2 regions of the Shewanella sp. SM20 genome follow, and region 2 is predicted to be linked to the other one. Evidence: predicted binding sites of a transcription regulator. Region 2 holds the regulator's gene; the other holds the start of a gene.
The links. Region 2 encodes sigma-54, which starts transcription at its own class of promoters, with help from an activator protein. Its sites were predicted from a motif close to GTTGGCACGNNNNTNGNNT; they were not measured.

Region 1: L5M18_RS03015 (TorF family putative porin) is a predicted target of sigma-54. The motif match lies at 3,971-3,989, and genes of this name have one in related genera.

Annotation. Positions count from the first base shown of each region.
Region 1 covers NZ_JAKKRK010000004.1:63,408-71,786, reverse strand. The annotation lists gene L5M18_RS03050 (DUF3016 domain-containing protein) at 1-415, opposite strand, end outside; gene L5M18_RS03045 (hypothetical protein) at 695-1,003, shown strand; gene L5M18_RS03040 (hypothetical protein) at 1,139-1,453, shown strand; gene L5M18_RS03035 (DUF4240 domain-containing protein) at 1,467-1,976, opposite strand; gene L5M18_RS03030 (hypothetical protein) at 2,104-2,484, shown strand; gene L5M18_RS03025 (response regulator) at 2,567-3,364, shown strand; gene L5M18_RS03020 (HU family DNA-binding protein) at 3,524-3,796, shown strand; gene L5M18_RS03015 (TorF family putative porin) at 4,088-4,780, shown strand; gene rimK (30S ribosomal protein S6--L-glutamate ligase) at 4,839-5,744, opposite strand; gene L5M18_RS03005 (putative bifunctional diguanylate cyclase/phosphodiesterase) at 5,924-7,639, opposite strand; gene L5M18_RS03000 (response regulator) at 7,649-8,083, opposite strand; gene L5M18_RS02995 (CHASE domain-containing protein) at 8,080-8,379, opposite strand, start outside.
Region 2 covers NZ_JAKKRK010000031.1:48,434-56,812, forward strand. The annotation lists gene L5M18_RS14035 (KpsF/GutQ family sugar-phosphate isomerase) at 1-93, shown strand, start outside; gene kdsC (3-deoxy-manno-octulosonate-8-phosphatase KdsC) at 93-644, shown strand; gene lptC (LPS export ABC transporter periplasmic protein LptC) at 641-1,201, shown strand; gene lptA (lipopolysaccharide transport periplasmic protein LptA) at 1,188-1,742, shown strand; gene lptB (LPS export ABC transporter ATP-binding protein) at 1,739-2,470, shown strand; gene L5M18_RS14060 (RNA polymerase factor sigma-54) at 2,578-4,056, shown strand; gene hpf (ribosome hibernation promoting factor) at 4,085-4,372, shown strand; gene ptsN (PTS IIA-like nitrogen regulatory protein PtsN) at 4,375-4,818, shown strand; gene rapZ (RNase adapter RapZ) at 4,815-5,669, shown strand; gene L5M18_RS14080 (HPr family phosphocarrier protein) at 5,656-5,931, shown strand; gene mgtE (magnesium transporter) at 6,176-7,540, shown strand; gene L5M18_RS14090 (molybdate ABC transporter substrate-binding protein) at 7,619-8,379, opposite strand, start outside.

The DNA.
Region 1 (8,379 bases), on a different contig from region 2:
ACAGTTTTTCATCGCCCGCGATAATCACTTTATCGTTTTCCATGACTTGATAAGAAAAAGTCATACGCGGCGGATAAATGTCTTTGATAATGCGTAAATCATTGGCGGTCGCACCAAATGTTGGACGCATATCACCCGCCAGATCAACATCGGTAATGGTCATTTCAAGCTTTTGATTTGGCTTTAAAATCTTCGCGGCTTCTTTATTGATGTTTTCAGTTAAGGTCTCAAATAAGCGCTTCTCATAACGGGATTGGAGCTCCCCTGATGATTTTATATCGCGATAATCTTTAGGACTTTGCCAAACAATTTTAACCACACCATCTTCGGTGACGGGATCCACAGGCGCTTCATCGGCCGCCCAAGCCGCACTGCAACTTAATACACCTGCGAGTAAAAGGGACTGAATTTTCATGTTTGCCTCCAAGGCCTAAATAACTTTCTTGAGAACTACAGTACAAAATCTAACCTGAACTAGAGCTTAACGCAAAACTGATATAAGTACAGCAAATGTGCCGTAAGCTTTTGTATAATTAAGTAAATATTATTTAACCACCACAACCAATACGTATCTTTTTGTATCGGAATTGCACCAAGTAAGTGCATAGTTATCAATTTGTGAACATTTCACGCGCATAACGACAAAAAAAGCGTTATCCTTCCGCTATTGTTTACATTGCCCACTTAATAAAAAATGAAATTCCCTGTTGTACCTGTGTTCATTCTTATCCTGTTTACCTGCGTCGTAAGTGCGATTTGGTTTATCTCCCCGAGTGACAAAAATACTGGCCCTAAAACTTGGTCAGCCTTTATCTACAACCATGGCTATGATTCAGGAAAGTATAAAAAAACCGATAACTTTGACAGCTATAATACTTGCCGCGATTTTGCACGCGAACAATCTGCCTTCTACGACAATGTGCCTTGGGAATGTGGATCTATGTGCCAGTTCGATACTCGTAAGCAAGGATTTCAATGCGAAGAAATGAAGAATGAGCACTAACTAACCATTCAGCATAGGTTCAATATTTATACAATAAACTCCGCTCCTCACAGTACAACTCGTTTTCTTTACCGTCTAAGGATGCACGATTTAGAACTAACGTGTTAAACGTAATTTTTAACTTGGAGCTTACCTATGAACCTAAAAACGGCTTATCTATTCAACCCATATTCACCAAAACTCGCTTTATTGGCACTGCTGACAATCGGAACTAGCGTAAGTATTTCAAGCCAAGCTGCGCCATTGACCATCAGCCAGCAACAGGCAGTTAACACTCATTTGAGCAAATTGGCTCAGATGCAAAATGCGGCTGAACATCAAATGACTGAGCAGCTTAAGCAAGATTTTAGTCAACAATTAACCGCGCAAGAACATGAGTTTATGAGCGACATCTGCCCTAAATACGGCATGACCTTCGATGTCACTACCAACGCTTGCTTACGCTCATAAGGTATTGCCAAGACTAAAATGGAAAACGGGCACTCAGCTCAGGGTATTGCCGCTTTAAATCCTTGGGCTTAGTGCTAAATTTTTTACCCGCGGGCGTCGCCTTGCCCGATGGCATAAAGGGCAGTTCCTCACTGGTTCTATCTTCGTATAATTGCCCTGCGATAAGGTCGTATTCATCTACAAAAGGGTAAGCATAGGCATCTCGCTCTGGCCAAGCGGCTAAACGTGCTAGGGTGTCAGGCTGATTAACCACACCTTCGAAAATTTCTTTACCGAGTGAAATCAAAAAACACCTAAACTCGGCAAAAGCATATTCAGAATCACAGCCCGTAATAATGTAAGCCGCCCCCCAAACAGACCACAGATAACTACGGCGCATCTGCTGACCAAAGATTTTATCGAAAGCTTTTAACTCTTCATTACTCAATTCGGCAAGTTTCTGCTTCAGTGCTTGAGTCAAAGACTCCTGTGATTGCGCCGCTTCCGTTCGCGTGACTAAACCCCAAAACTCAACTTCTGTCATAAACGTCACCTATTAGAGCCTCTAGCAAAAAGGCATATTCTACACGATATTACGGTTATACTGGACTCGGATTAGGGCATTTCCTACACTTGCTCATCTTCTTTGCTACTGGTGTGCACTTCAATCTATGCCTAAACGTCTTATACTACTGATCACGTTATATTGCCTCTTCAGCATTGCTGCACTTTGGCGTACTGTGATGACTCAATCCCTAGATGTATTCACCCTAGGTGTCCTCCCCGTTCTCGTTGGCATACTCATACGGGCGCCATGGTCTAGCTTAGTGTTGAAGATTTATATTGGCATGCAAACCTTAGGATTCTCGGCTCTGGGGATTACAGCAATTATTGCCTATCGCATTACCCCTGAGGATGTAAAAGTGGTTGTTTCTGGCCACAACATTCCTATGTTGCCACTCACAGTGAGCATTATTGTTATTTTACTCGTGCAGTATTGGATCGCATTTTCTAAGGTCACGAGACACTATTTGACCCGCCAAACTCAGTAATGGACTTTGCTGCTAAGCTGTTATCAACAGCGTAGCTTAGCGACCCAGTAAAATACTTACGACTTTTAACTTGAAGTAGACTATGAGCCATTTATCGCCCAGCGAACTTTCCATTCTTTTGGTAGAACCTTCAGAGACACAGCGTCGAATTATTATTCAGCGCTTACAACAAGAAGGCATTCTCAGCATTCAAACCGCAGAAAACATAGAAGCGGCTAAAGATATTATTGCTCGCCATAAACCTGACCTTATTGCGAGCGCCATGCATTTCGATGATGGCACTGCCATCGATCTCTTGGGCTACTTAAGGGCCAACGCTGACTGCAAAGATATCCAATTTATGCTGGTCTCGAGTGAGTGCCGCCGTGAACAACTTGAAATATTCCGCCAATCGGGTGTAGTAGCGATTCTACCTAAACCCTTCAGTGCCGACCATTTAGGTACAGCATTGAATGCCACGATTGATTTACTCAGCCACGATGAACTCGACCTGAGTAATTTCGATGTACAAGATGTGCGTGTATTAGTGGTCGATGATAGCCGTATGGCAAGAAACGTCATTAAACGCACGATTGGTAACTTAGGGATGAAGCTAATTACCGAGGCCGAGGATGGCGCGCAAGCCATAGCGTTAATGAAACACAATATGTTCGACTTAGTGATCACTGATTACAATATGCCGAGTGTAGATGGGCTAGCTTTGACACAATTTATCCGCAATGAAAGCCAACAATCGCACATTCCCATCTTGATGGTGTCTTCCGAAGCCAACGATACCCACCTCAGCAATGTGTCCCAAGCGGGTGTAAATGCCTTATGTGACAAACCCTTTGAACCCAAACTTGTTAAAAAATTACTCTATCAACTGTTAGAAGAATAAAACCAGAATAAAACTTAAGTCACGAACTGAGTAAATATTCTGCGCTTTACTGAACATCCTGCTGCACGCTTGACGCAAAAGGCTTTCCAAGTGTTAAACCTTATGGCATGTTAGGCACGCTTATTTCAAATAAATCTACGGAAAGAAGAGACAATAAAAATGAACAAAACTGAACTAATCGCCAAAATTGCAGAAAATGCCGATCTAACGAAAGTAGAAGCAGCACGCGCATTGAAGTCTTTTGAAGCAGCTATTACCGAATCAATGAAAAATGGTGACAAAATCTCCATCGTAGGTTTCGGTTCTTTTGAAACAGCGACTCGTGCCGCTCGCACTGGCCGTAACCCACAAACGGGTAAAGAAATTCAAATTGCTGAAGCGACAGTGCCTAAGTTTAAAGCGGGTAAAACCCTACGTGACAGCGTAAACTAAGTTATAAAATTCAATACAACGCCTCCATTGTGAGGCGTTTTTTTTGCCCAATCCCAGTGAAGCACTGAATATTTTGTGCACAACAAAAGTGCGCCTCTGCCCCACAAACTGGCAAATAAAAACATTTCATTAACATTGAAAGTTCTAATACCTTGTTTTACATGGCATTGTAATAGTGGCATGTGATTAGCAAATCCTTCCTTAGAAAAAAACCAAGATGCACTAATGACCACAGCTGACTTTGAGTGTGCCAATGGTGAATCGATAAATAAGTCAATCGAGGGGATGAGCATGAAGAAATCACTGTACAGCGTTTTGGCCTTATCGACGGGAATGTTACTGGCAGGCAACGCCTTTGCAGCCGTATCAGGCAACATTGGCGGTACCTCTAATTATCTATGGCGCGGTGCGACCCAAACTAAAGATGCGGTCGCAATCCAAGGTGGCCTTGACTACAGCCACGATTCTGGATTTTATGCGGGAACTTGGGCATCGAATGTGGATTTTGGTGATGATACTAGCTACGAGCTTGATCTATATGCAGGTTATGGCGGCAGTATTACCGAAGACATCAGCTACGACTTTGGCTATCTCTACTACGCCTATCCAGACGCGCCGGGCAGTATTGATTTTGGTGAGCTCCATGCTGCTGTCACGTGGAAATGGCTCGAACTTGCTTACTCCCAAGTCATCAATGCCGGTGACGATCTGGCCGCCGATCCTTTAGATAATAAAGATCTCAGTTATCTTGCCGCGACGGTATCCGTTCCTCTCACTGAAAAGCTGAATTTATCAGTGCACTATGGTTACTCAAACGGTGATGTCGTCCAATCTTGGTTTGGCGAAGATAATTATGCCGACTATAACGTGACTCTCAGCGCAGATACCAGCATAGGCACAGTGTCATTTATGGTCTCAGATACCGATCTCACCGATGATGATGCCAAACTAGTACTCGGATATTCCTACAGTTTTGATCTATAAGCTCTAAACATAAAAAACGCCACCTTAAAAAGTGGCGTCGTTTTATCACCATCACCTACTAGGCAATAATTGACCGGTTTGTTTTACGGGCCGCAACCATTTTCTCAATATATTCAACAATAGGCTCAGTCACTGAAATCCCTGTTGTTTGCTCAATCCCTTCAATGCCTGGCGCCGAATTAACCTCAAGGATCAGTGGGCCACGGTTAGAACGTAAAATATCTACTCCCGCGACAACCAATCCCATCGCCTTCACAGCGGCAATAGCCATTTTACGCTCAACAGAGGTGATTTTTACCACCTCACCACAACCCCCTAAATGCAGATTAGAGCGGAAATCGCCCTCGGGACCTTGACGCTTCATCGAAGCAACAACCTTGTCACCGACAACAAAACAACGAATATCACTACCATTGGATTCTTTAATGTATTCCTGCACTAAGATATTCGCTTTGAGCCCCAAGAATGCTTCAATCACGCTCTCAGCAGCCGTTTTAGTTTCAGCGAGTACGACACCAATCCCTTGAGTGCCTTCGAGTAATTTAATGACTAACGGAGCGCCGCCCACCATATTGATGAGATCTGGGATATCATTTGGCTTATTGGCAAAACCCGTCACTGGCATGCCAATCCCTTTGCGGGAAAGTAGTTGCAGTGCCCGCAATTTGTCCCGCGAACGCGCAATGGAGATTGAATCATTCGCGGCATATACGCCCATCATTTCAAACTGACGAACAACGGCACAACCATAAAAAGTCACGCTAGCATGAATACGCGGAATGATGGCATCAAACCCAACTAATTCAGTACCTTCATAATGAATGCTAGGTTTAATAGAATTAATATTCATGTAGCAATTCAGCGTATTGATCACGACCGCTTCATGTCCACGACTTTGGCAAGCCGCGACTAAGCGTTGTGTTGAATACAACTGGGGGAATTGGGATAAAATACCTATTTTCATTGCTGAGTGACCAACTTAAGCATGAGTGAATAAACCGTTCTGCGGCACCAAAAGCACAGCGACAGAAAAAGGGGCTGATATTTGTCTATTGCTCAGTGTAAAGCAAGAAAATATTCCTCACCAGACGAAATCATTATGCTAATGAAATACTTCAAGACCTATCACACTCGAAACTCGGTTTAAGTTAACAGCGGCAGAATATACTTAGCCTCAAACTCCGTTGCATCTAAGGGGCGAGAAAACAAATAACCTTGTAATACAGTACAATGGCGAGAAGTACAAAACTCAGCCTGCTCAATTGTTTCAACGCCCTCAGCTACTGATATGACATTAAACCCATGGGCGAAGTTAAGTAATGCAGCGAGCAAACGAGTGTCTTTATCATCCTTATCATAGGAAGCGACAAAGCTTTTATCGATTTTCAGCACGCTAATGGGAAATAATTTGATATGTTCTAAGGACGAAAAACCCGTCCCAAAATCATCGAGGGCAAAACGCACCCCTAACTCTGCGATTCTATCGAGCATTTTGGCATGTTCATGGGGATCTTCAATAAGGCAATTTTCAGTAATTTCAAGCTCTAATGCTACAGCAGGAAGTCCTGTCTTAGTCAGCGTACTCGCTATTTTATCAAACAGGTTCTCATTTCCAATTTGCGATGCAGACAGGTTAACGGCAATGGTGAATTCTCTCCCTGTCGGCTGTAATTGGGTTAGCCACACCTGTGCCTGAGTACAAGCTTGTTCAAGCACCCAATCATCAATGTCCTCCATTAATCCAATTTCTTCGGCTATGGGTAAAAATTGATCTGGGGCGATAATGCCATCTACAGGATGCTGCCATCGGATAAGGGCTTCCATCCCCACCAACTGATGGGTTTTCGCATTCACTTGCGCTTGATAATGAACCTTAAATTCATTTCTTTTTAAGGCAATACGCAAACTCGACTCGATATGATTACGGTAACGCACCTCTTTATCTAAAGCTTCTGAGTAGAACTGAATCTGGTTTCGGCCCATTTTTTTAGCGCGATACATGGCAATATCGGCACATTTCATCAGCTCAGAACTATTCGAAGCCGCTTCATTATAAAAAGCCACACCGATACTAGCACCAATAAGCACATCGTTATCACCGAGACAAAATACGTCCTCAAACACTTTGAGCAATCGATTAGCCACAATCATAGGGAAATATTTATAATCATTATCAGTGACTAACACGACAAATTCGTCCCCACCTAAACGGGCAATAATGTCGCCATCTCGTAGTACTTCACTTAATCGAGCGGCTACTTTAACTAAAAGAATATCCCCCGTCTGATGGCCTAGAGTGTCATTGATCGCTTTAAAATCATCTAAATCGAGCAAGATAACGGCTAAATAGTCGTGACAACGTTTGGCCCTTGCTATCGCTCGATTAAGACAAAGTTCAAAACCATAGCGATTAACCAGCTTAGTCAACGAATCGTGTTCAGCTAGCTCTTTTAGTTTTTGGTGACTATTACGTAACGCCAACGCCATTGAAGATCTTTGTTTCGCATAACGAATTGCACGGGTTAGTATCCGCGAGTTGACCTCATCTTTAAGCAAGAAGTCCTGTGCCCCTAGTTCAATACAGCGCTGAGCCAGTTTCTCATCTTCATAGCGACTCAGCATAACGACTACGGTCTGATCTTGCGTCATGGCATTGAGCTTGATCAACACTTCTAAGCCATTAGCATCGGGTAATAAATAATCCAATAGAATACCGTCAAAATGACGTTCTAATGCGAGATTTAAACCATCAAATGCACAATTTGCTTCGACCACATTAAAAGTCAACTTTGACTGTCTGAGTGCTCGGATGATCGCAGTTCTATCAACTTCATCATCATCTATCAGTAGTAAATCCATATACTCACCTTATGCGGATGGGAGCTCCACTATTCGCCAGTAACCTTCAAGCATATTAAAAATATTGTTAAAACCGTCTTTCATATCAGTTTTAACCATGTAACCAGCCACATGATGGCTATAGGCTTTCATCCTATCTTCATCGGTACTCGACGTGGTGAGCATAAAAACGACAGACGAAGAAAGAGAAGGATCTGAACGTATTCGCTCAAGGAACTCAAATCCATTCATTCTTGGCATATTAAGATCCAGCAAAATAAGATACGGACCTTTGATCGTGTCTAAACTCGTTAGAATAGTTAATGCTTCGATCCCATCCCGAGCACGCACTAAGGGATTGAGTAACCTCAATTGTCTCATCGCCCGCTGCACGGCCATGTAATCCACGTCATCGTCATCAACCAATAAAATGGTGACCTGTTGATAGTGATTTTCTGCGCTCATAGAAGCTCCTTTTTCACTATTTTCTTAGGCCAACTAAAGCAAAAACAACAACCTCGGCCCTGCGATTTGAGCTGAATCTCTCCACCTAAACTTTCAACCGTTTTTCTCACAAGTGATAATCCTAAACCACTGCCTTCAACTTCATCCCTTGGTTTAAGTGTTTGAAACATCTCGAAGACTTTTTCATGATATGAGCTTGATATCCCCGGACCATCATCTATCACACTGAATCGATACTGCTGATCAACCGCATCACATGAAACCGTAATCACACCTGTACCTAAGTCATGGTGTTT
Region 2 (8,379 bases):
AAAAACATCAACGGATTAATTGTTATTGATAAAGACCGCCATCCTATCGGCGCTCTTAACATGCTAGACATGGTTAAAGCAGGAGTCATTTAATGCCACAGCAAGGATTTTACGGCCCAATCAGTGATGATGTGTGGCAACGCGCGCAAAAGATTAAACTGTTAATCTGTGACGTCGATGGGGTGTTTTCCGACGGCCGTATTTACTTGAGCAATAGCGGCGAAGAGCTCAAAGCCTTCCATACCCGTGACGGTTATGGCGTGCGCTCACTACTCACCAGCGGTTTCAACCTCGCCGTGATCACAGGACGTCAATCCAAAATCGTTGAAAACCGTATGACAGCCCTTGGTGTTACCCATATTTACCAAGGCGTAGATAATAAGTTCGAGCCCTATGAAGCATTGCTCGCACTTTATGGTGTCACCCCAGAAGAAGTGGCTTATATCGGTGATGATATTGTCGATCTCCCCGTGATGAATGTCGTCGGTTTAGCGGTCAGTGTTGCCGATGGTCATCCCTATGTGCGTCAGCACGCCCACTTTGTCACTACGCTCAATGGTGGCCACGGTGCACTGCGTGAACTCACAGATCTGTTACTCCTAAGTCAAAATAAATTCACTTCGGCCCATGGAATGAGTATATGAGTCGTGTGACACTCGCGATTATCGCTTTTTTTGGAACTGCACTAGCGCTTTACTGGCAGGTCCAGAACAAACACAGCGGTGATTCCGATAACAGAGTTAAAGATCAAAATACCCCAGATTTCATCGTTGAAGATCTGCGCAGTGCTGAGTTCAATGAGCAAGGACTAGTGAATAGCCGTGTGACGGCGAAACACATGGAACATTATGATTCAACGAATCAAACTTTCTTTACTCAACCTGTTTATCTTGTTTATCCAGACCAAGGTAAAGCACAATGGCAACTCAGGGCAGATCAGGGCAAGCTAAACAAGGAAACTGGCAAGGTTGTATTAGAAAATAATGTTATTATCGATGCCATTAGCCCAGAAGAACCGATTCAGACCTTGTCCACCAGTTATCTGGAACTCGATCTCAACACTATGATAATGACCTCTGACCGTACCATTTACGTCACAGGGAAAGATTTTAATATTCAAGGCCAAGGCCTTTATGCCGACCTCAACGCGCAAGAAGTGCAATTGACCAGTCAGGTAGTAGGAACATATGAAGCAAAATAACGTATTACTTGCCAGCCTAATGCTAATTATGAGCATGAGTGCTTTCGCGAAAGTCGGCGACTTAAAGCAAGAAGTCAAAATTAAAGCCGTGAGCCAAACTGCGGATATCAAAAACAACCAGATCATCTTCTTTGGTCCGGTGGAAGTGACCCAAGGCTCAATAAAAATCCAAGCAAATGAACTGCGTGCATTTTCTGCTGAAGGTGAAAATAGCAAAACTTTGGTCGCAACAGGCAACCCTGCTACGTATAGCCAAATATTAGACGATGGCCGTCCTGCATCGGCGAGCGCGAAAGAAATTCGTTACGATATGGCAAGCCGCACCTTAACACTGAAAGGTATGGCGTCATTAGATCAAGCGGGTAGCCAAGTTACAGGCAATTTAATCCGCTATAACATGATTCAACAGAAATTGATGGCCGAGAGTACTGGCAGTGGTGACGATCGCGTGATCACTATTATTCAGCCTGAAAACTATCAAGATGATGCTAAATCAGACGCTCCGGCGGATAAACCTGTAAAAAAGCAGGACTCTAAATGACCCAAATCACCTTAAGAGCACAAAATCTGGCGAAAAGTTACAAGAGTCGCCAAGTGGTTAAAGACGTCAGTCTGACGGTAAAAACCGGTCAAGTCGTTGGCCTACTCGGTCCGAACGGCGCGGGTAAAACCACGACCTTTTACATGGTTGTCGGGCTAGTGAAGAGCGATAAGGGACATATCTTTATCGACGATGATGATTTAACCGCAGATCCTATGCATCTGCGTGCCCGCAAAGGCATAGGTTACTTACCGCAGGAAGCCAGTATCTTTCGTAAGCTAACTGTTCATGACAACATCATGGCCGTACTGCAAACTCGTAAAGAACTTAAAAACGAAGAACGAGAAGAAGAACTAGAACATCTGCTCGAAGAGTTTCATATCACCCACATCCGTGACAGCCAAGGCATGTCATTGTCGGGTGGCGAACGTCGTCGCGTCGAAATTGCGCGAGCTTTAGCCGCTAATCCTAAGTTCATTTTGCTCGATGAACCGTTTGCCGGCGTCGATCCTATTTCGGTTATCGACATCAAGAAGATTATCGAACAACTCAAAAGTCGCGGCCTTGGCGTACTGATCACAGACCATAATGTCCGCGAGACATTAGATGTATGTGAACATGCTTATATTGTGAGTCACGGAAACCTGATTGCCGAAGGGACTCCAGCAGAGATCTTAGACAATCAGCAAGTTAGGGCTGTGTACTTAGGTGAACAATTCAGGCTATAGTTAATCGAGCGAAGCCAATGGAGGCAATTTATACCGCCATTGGGCTTCACTCAAGATAATAATAAGCGACCTCATCCAACAATAATAACGTAGGGATCAGCGGTAACATGAAAGCGTCACTCCAGCTCAAACTGGGTCAACAGTTAACCATGACGCCACAATTACAACAGGCCATACGTCTGTTGCAACTGTCGTCATTAGAACTGCAGCAAGAGATCCAGCAAGCATTAGATTCTAATCCCCTTCTCGAGCTGGAAGAGGATCAATTCGACGCCACTAAAACCCCTGTAAACCAAACGCTATCCGATACGGATTTCAGTGAATCTAGCACTCTGCCACCAGAAAAAGACAGCTCCACCATAGACACGGCAGAGTCGCTAACCAAAGAATCCATGCCCGATGAGCTCCCCATGGACACCACATGGGATGAAGTGTTTACCGCCTCCCCAAACTCAGGCCCCGGCGGCAGTCGTGAAGACGATATGCCCTTCCAAGGCGAGACCAGTGAAGGTTTGTACGAACACTTAGAATGGCAAAAAAACCTCACGCCGTTTTCTGAAACCGATTTAGCCATTGCCACCGCCATTATTGATGCAATCGACGATCAGGGCTATCTCACCCAAAGCACTGAAGAAATTCTCGAAGCCATGGGCAATCCTGAAGTTGAGCTTGACGAAGTCGAAGCCGTACTCAAGCGCATTCAGCATTTTGATCCCATAGGCGTTGCCGCCCGCGATTTAAGTGAATGCCTGCTGATCCAACTGTCGCATTTCGCCGCTGATACTCCCAACCTAGAAAACGCCCGTATGCTGATCAAAGATCATTTAGATCTGATCGCCGCCCGTGATTTTAGGTTGTTGATGCGTAAGACTAAATTAAAAGAAGATGAATTAAGGGATGGTATAGCACTCATCCAAACCCTCAATCCTCGCCCAGGTTTGTTGATCACGCCCAATAATGACGAATACGTTATCCCAGATGTGTCTGTGTCGAAGAAAAATGGCCGCTGGGTCGTTGAGCTTAATCCTGACTGCATGCCCAAAATCAATGTAAATCAACATTATGCTTCTATGGCACGCAGCACAAAAAACCAAGCCGATAGCCAATTTATTCGCGGCCATCTGCAAGAGGCTAAATGGTTTATTAAGAGTCTAGAAAGCCGTAACGACACTTTGCTTAAAGTTGCTAATTGCATAGTGCAATATCAGCAAGGTTTCTTTGAGTATGGTGAAGAAGCCATGAAGCCTATGGTGCTTAACGATATTGCTGAAGCGGTAGAAATGCATGAGTCCACCATCTCACGGGTCACAACTCAAAAATACATGCATACCCCTAAGGGACTTTTTGAACTAAAATACTTCTTCTCTAGCCACGTCGGGACTGACGATGGTGGTGAGTGCTCATCCACAGCAATCAGAGCCTTTATAAAGAAACTGGTGGCAGCGGAAAACCAGAAAAAACCATTAAGCGATAGTAAGATGGCACAACTTCTGGCAGAACAAGGGATCAACGTAGCCCGCAGAACCATTGCGAAGTACCGAGAGGCTATGCTTATTCCACCTTCTAATCAGCGTAAAAGTTTATAACCTACAGTGGATATCGGAGGACGTTTCTATGCAAATAAACCTAAGTGGACACCATGTCGAAATTACCGAATCGTTACGTGCATATGTAGAAGAAAAGTTTTCAAAACTTGAACGCCATTTCGAACAGATCAATAATGTGCACGTTGTGCTCAATGTTGAGAAAATGCAACAGATTGCTGAAGCGAGAATAAACCTCATAGGTGGTGAAGTTTTTGCAACTTCAGAGCATGCTGACATGTATGCCGCTATAGACGCCCTGATTGACAAGCTTGACCGTCAGGTTATTAAACACAAAGAGAAGTTAACAAAACACTAATAATGGAACTTTGTACCATACTGCGGCCGGAGTGCACTACCTGCGCCACTCCGGGCAGCAAGAAAAAGGTACTGGAACTCATCAGCGACTTAGTCGCTGCCCAGTACCCGACCCTCTCATCTCAAGAGATATTCGAAAGCCTAGTGGCGCGCGAAAAGATGGGGAGCACAGGTATAGGTAACGGCATCGCCATTCCACATGGTCGACTAGCCGATATAGATCAGCCCATTGCCATACTCATTAAGTGTGAAGAGCCGATAGCATTTGATGCTATCGATAAGCAACCTGTTGATATTTTATTTGCACTACTGGTGCCTGCAGACCAATGTCAGCAGCACTTAAGTACTTTGTCTTGCATGGCCGAAAAGCTGAGCGACAAGCAAATATTAAAGCAATTACGCAAGACGCATGATGAAACGGAACTCTATCAGGTAATCACTGGATGAAACTGGTCATAGTGTCGGGCCGCTCAGGCTCAGGCAAATCTGTCGCCCTTAGGGTACTCGAAGATCTCGGCTATTATTGTGTCGATAACCTTCCCTTGCCATTGATTGGCAGTTTGCTTGAGCAACTCAAAGGCAGTAACGATCTCGTCGCCATCAGTGTCGACGTGCGTAACATGCCTGAGCAGGATAAGGTCTTAGTGAAACAACTCGCTAGCCTACCTCCAGATACTGAGTTAACGAGCTTCTTCCTTAACTCCAGCGATAAAATTCTGCTCAAGCGTTACAGCGAAACCCGCCGTTTGCATCCTTTGTCGAAGAGCCGAGTCTCTTTGCAAGAAGCGATAAAGCTGGAGGGGAAACTGCTTGAGCCTATGTCAAAACTGGTCGATCACTACATAGATACGTCGAATTTGAATATCTATGATTTAAGCGACCAAGTCCGACAAATTCTCCTTGGTAGTGTCGATAAAGAACTCGTGATCAACTTCGAGTCCTTTGGCTTTAAGCACGGAATGCCCACCGAAGCCGACTTTATGTTCGATGTGCGCTTCCTGCCCAATCCCCACTGGGAGCTGGCGCTGCGGCCATTGACTGGCTTGGATGAACCCGTAGCTGAGTTCTTAAATCGCCAACCACTGGTCAATAAGTTCATCTGGCAAATCGAAAATTTACTGGAGACTTGGCTGCCGCACCTCGAGCGTAACAATCGCAGTTATTTAACTGTGGCCATTGGCTGCACAGGTGGACAGCACAGATCGGTTTACGTCGCAGAGCAATTGGCCAAACGCTTTAGTAACGGTAAACATAAAGTGTATGCCCGTCATCGAGAGCTCAATAATGCCAAAGCTTGAACGTCAGATAACCATCTGTAATAAGCTCGGTTTACATGCCCGTGCCGCCACTAAGTTGGTGGTACTGGCTTCCGAGTTTGATGCGACCATCACCTTAATCCAAGGCGATAAACAAGCATCGGCCGCCAGTGTACTTGGCTTACTGATGCTTGAAACTGGCATGGGTAAAACCATTAAGCTGATCGCCGAAGGCCCAGATGCAGAGCCGGCTCTCGATGCCATTTGTGCCTTAATCGACGCTAAGTTTGACGAAGCCTGTTAGTTTCACTTCACACTAAGCACTTCATAGTTAGATTCACTTCATGTCTAGTTTAAAAAACTTGCCATTCAGACATGGCAAAACATTTGTCGCTCAACGATACAAGCTACTGGCGATTACACTAGCGGTCATTGCGCTGGCCTTACCTTAGCCGCCTTAATCTGTGTCATCGACTGACGCTTAGTCACCGCTAAATCATAGCCCAACACCAAGATCTCAAACCAATTTGCCGCACAATGGAGGACAAATGCCCGTAGATAATGCAGAAAACGATCACACCGGACATAGTCTTGACCAGTTAAACCAAGCGCTTAGCAGCGGCATGTTCGTACACGTGCGCAATATGCTGCAAAAAATGGCCGCCTCAGATATCGCGCTGATCTTAGAATCATCACCGCCAAGTGCCAGACAAGTACTGTGGCAGCTCATCGATCAGGAACAAATAGGCGACATACTCGATGAGTTGAGTGAAGAACTCAAAGACCCACTGATCCGCAGCATGAGCCCTGAGCGAGTCGCGAAAGCGACAGCAAGCATGGACACCGACGATCTCGCCTATATTCTGCGAAGTCTTCCCGACGCCGTTTACAAACAAGTGTTGCAGTCGATGACGGAGCAAAATCGCCTGAGGGTAGAACAAGCCCTATCTTATCCAGATGAGACCGCCGGCAGCTTGATGAACACAGATACTGTCACCCTAAGACCCGATGTGAATATCGATGTGGTGCTGCGCTATCTTCGGCAAAGGGGCAACCTACCCGACACCACAGATACCTTATATGTGGTCGACAAACAGGACAAAGTCCTTGGCGGTGTTAGGCTGGCAGATCTGCTGACTTGCGCGCCAAGCACCACAATTCGCAATATCATGGATCCCAATATTCAAAGTATTCCTGTGAGCATGTCCGACAGCGAAGTCGCACAGAAATTCGAACGCAATGACTGGGTATCGGCACCTGTCGTCGACAGTGATGGTAAGCTGCTCGGGCGTATCACAATCGATGACGTAGTCGATGTTATCCGCGAAGATGCTGAACATTCCATGATGGGTATGGCGGGGATGGACGGAGATGAAGATACCTTTGGTCCTGTGCTAAAAAGTACCCTACGTCGCTCGCTCTGGCTCACTATAAACTTATTCGCCGCCCTGCTCGCCTCGTCGGTCAGCAATATGTTTGAAGGCACTATTGAACAATTTGCCACTATCGCCATCCTAATGACGATTGTCCCTAGCATGGGCGGTGTTGCCGGTAATCAGACCTTAGCGCTCGTGATCCGCGGTATTGCTTTAGGCCATATCGGCCAAAGCAACGCCCGCTGGCTTATCGGTAAAGAGCTATCGATTGGTTTTCTCAATGGCTTGATGTGGTCGATTTTAGTCTTTGTCGCCGTGTGGCTATGGAAGGATGATATGGCACTGGCGGGATTAATTGGTAGCGCCATGCTGATCAACATGACAGTAGCTGGGCTTGCAGGTGCGAGTATTCCATTGATTTTAAAACGACTTAAAATCGATCCTGCCCTCGCTGGCGGTATGGTGCTCACCACAGTCACTGACGTGGTTGGCCTGTTCGCCTTCCTCGGGTTAGCGACGCTCTACCTGATGAACTAACGCTTTAACAGTTTGAGCTAACCACAGAACGGCACCCCAAAGGTGCCGTTTTTTATCCGGCTTGAAAGCTAAAAAAGGTTATTTTGCCGGAGGTTGAAAACCATAACTGCTCAGAATCGCTTGGCCTTTTGTCGATAGAATAAACTCAGCTAACGGCTTAGCGGCAGTATTAGCGCCTTGTAAAACCAGTAAACCATAGTCGGCACCCACGGCGAGTTCCTGCGGTAAGTCAATGATTTGTAAACTTGGCACTTCTTTTTTAGCCAGCACAGCATTAGTGCAATAGGTTAAAAAGATATCCGCTTGCTTGTTTTCCATCACCCAGCCATAGGGGTTGCGATCTTTAGGCGGTTTAACGCTCTCAGGGCCGCCCGTCAGTTGTAATGCCTTGGTCTCTAACGCGGCTTTCGCATTGGGTTTTACCGCTTCGGCCTTAGCAAAAACGGCCCAGGCATAATCCCCCGCGGGGTCGGCTTTCGGGGTTGAGGTACCGACTTTAATCTTAGGATCTAACAAGGTATCGAGTAACGTCGCACTCGTCACCTGAACTGTGTCTTGAGCAATGGCGCAGAGTTGATTACGGGCAAACATTTGCACCGCTTCGCCCTGACCCGAATCCACTAATGCCTGTGGATGTTTCATATTCGCCGAGGCAAAGATATCGACTTTCTCGCCCTCTTGAATGCGCTTTAACAATAAACCTGAGGGCGCATATTGCGCTACAACACTTATTTGCGACTGTGCTTGATAAGCAGCAATAATATCACTCATCGTAGCCTTTAAACTGCCTGCGGCGCGCAGTTCTATCGGCGCGGCTCCTGTGGTCACTTCGGCTTTCA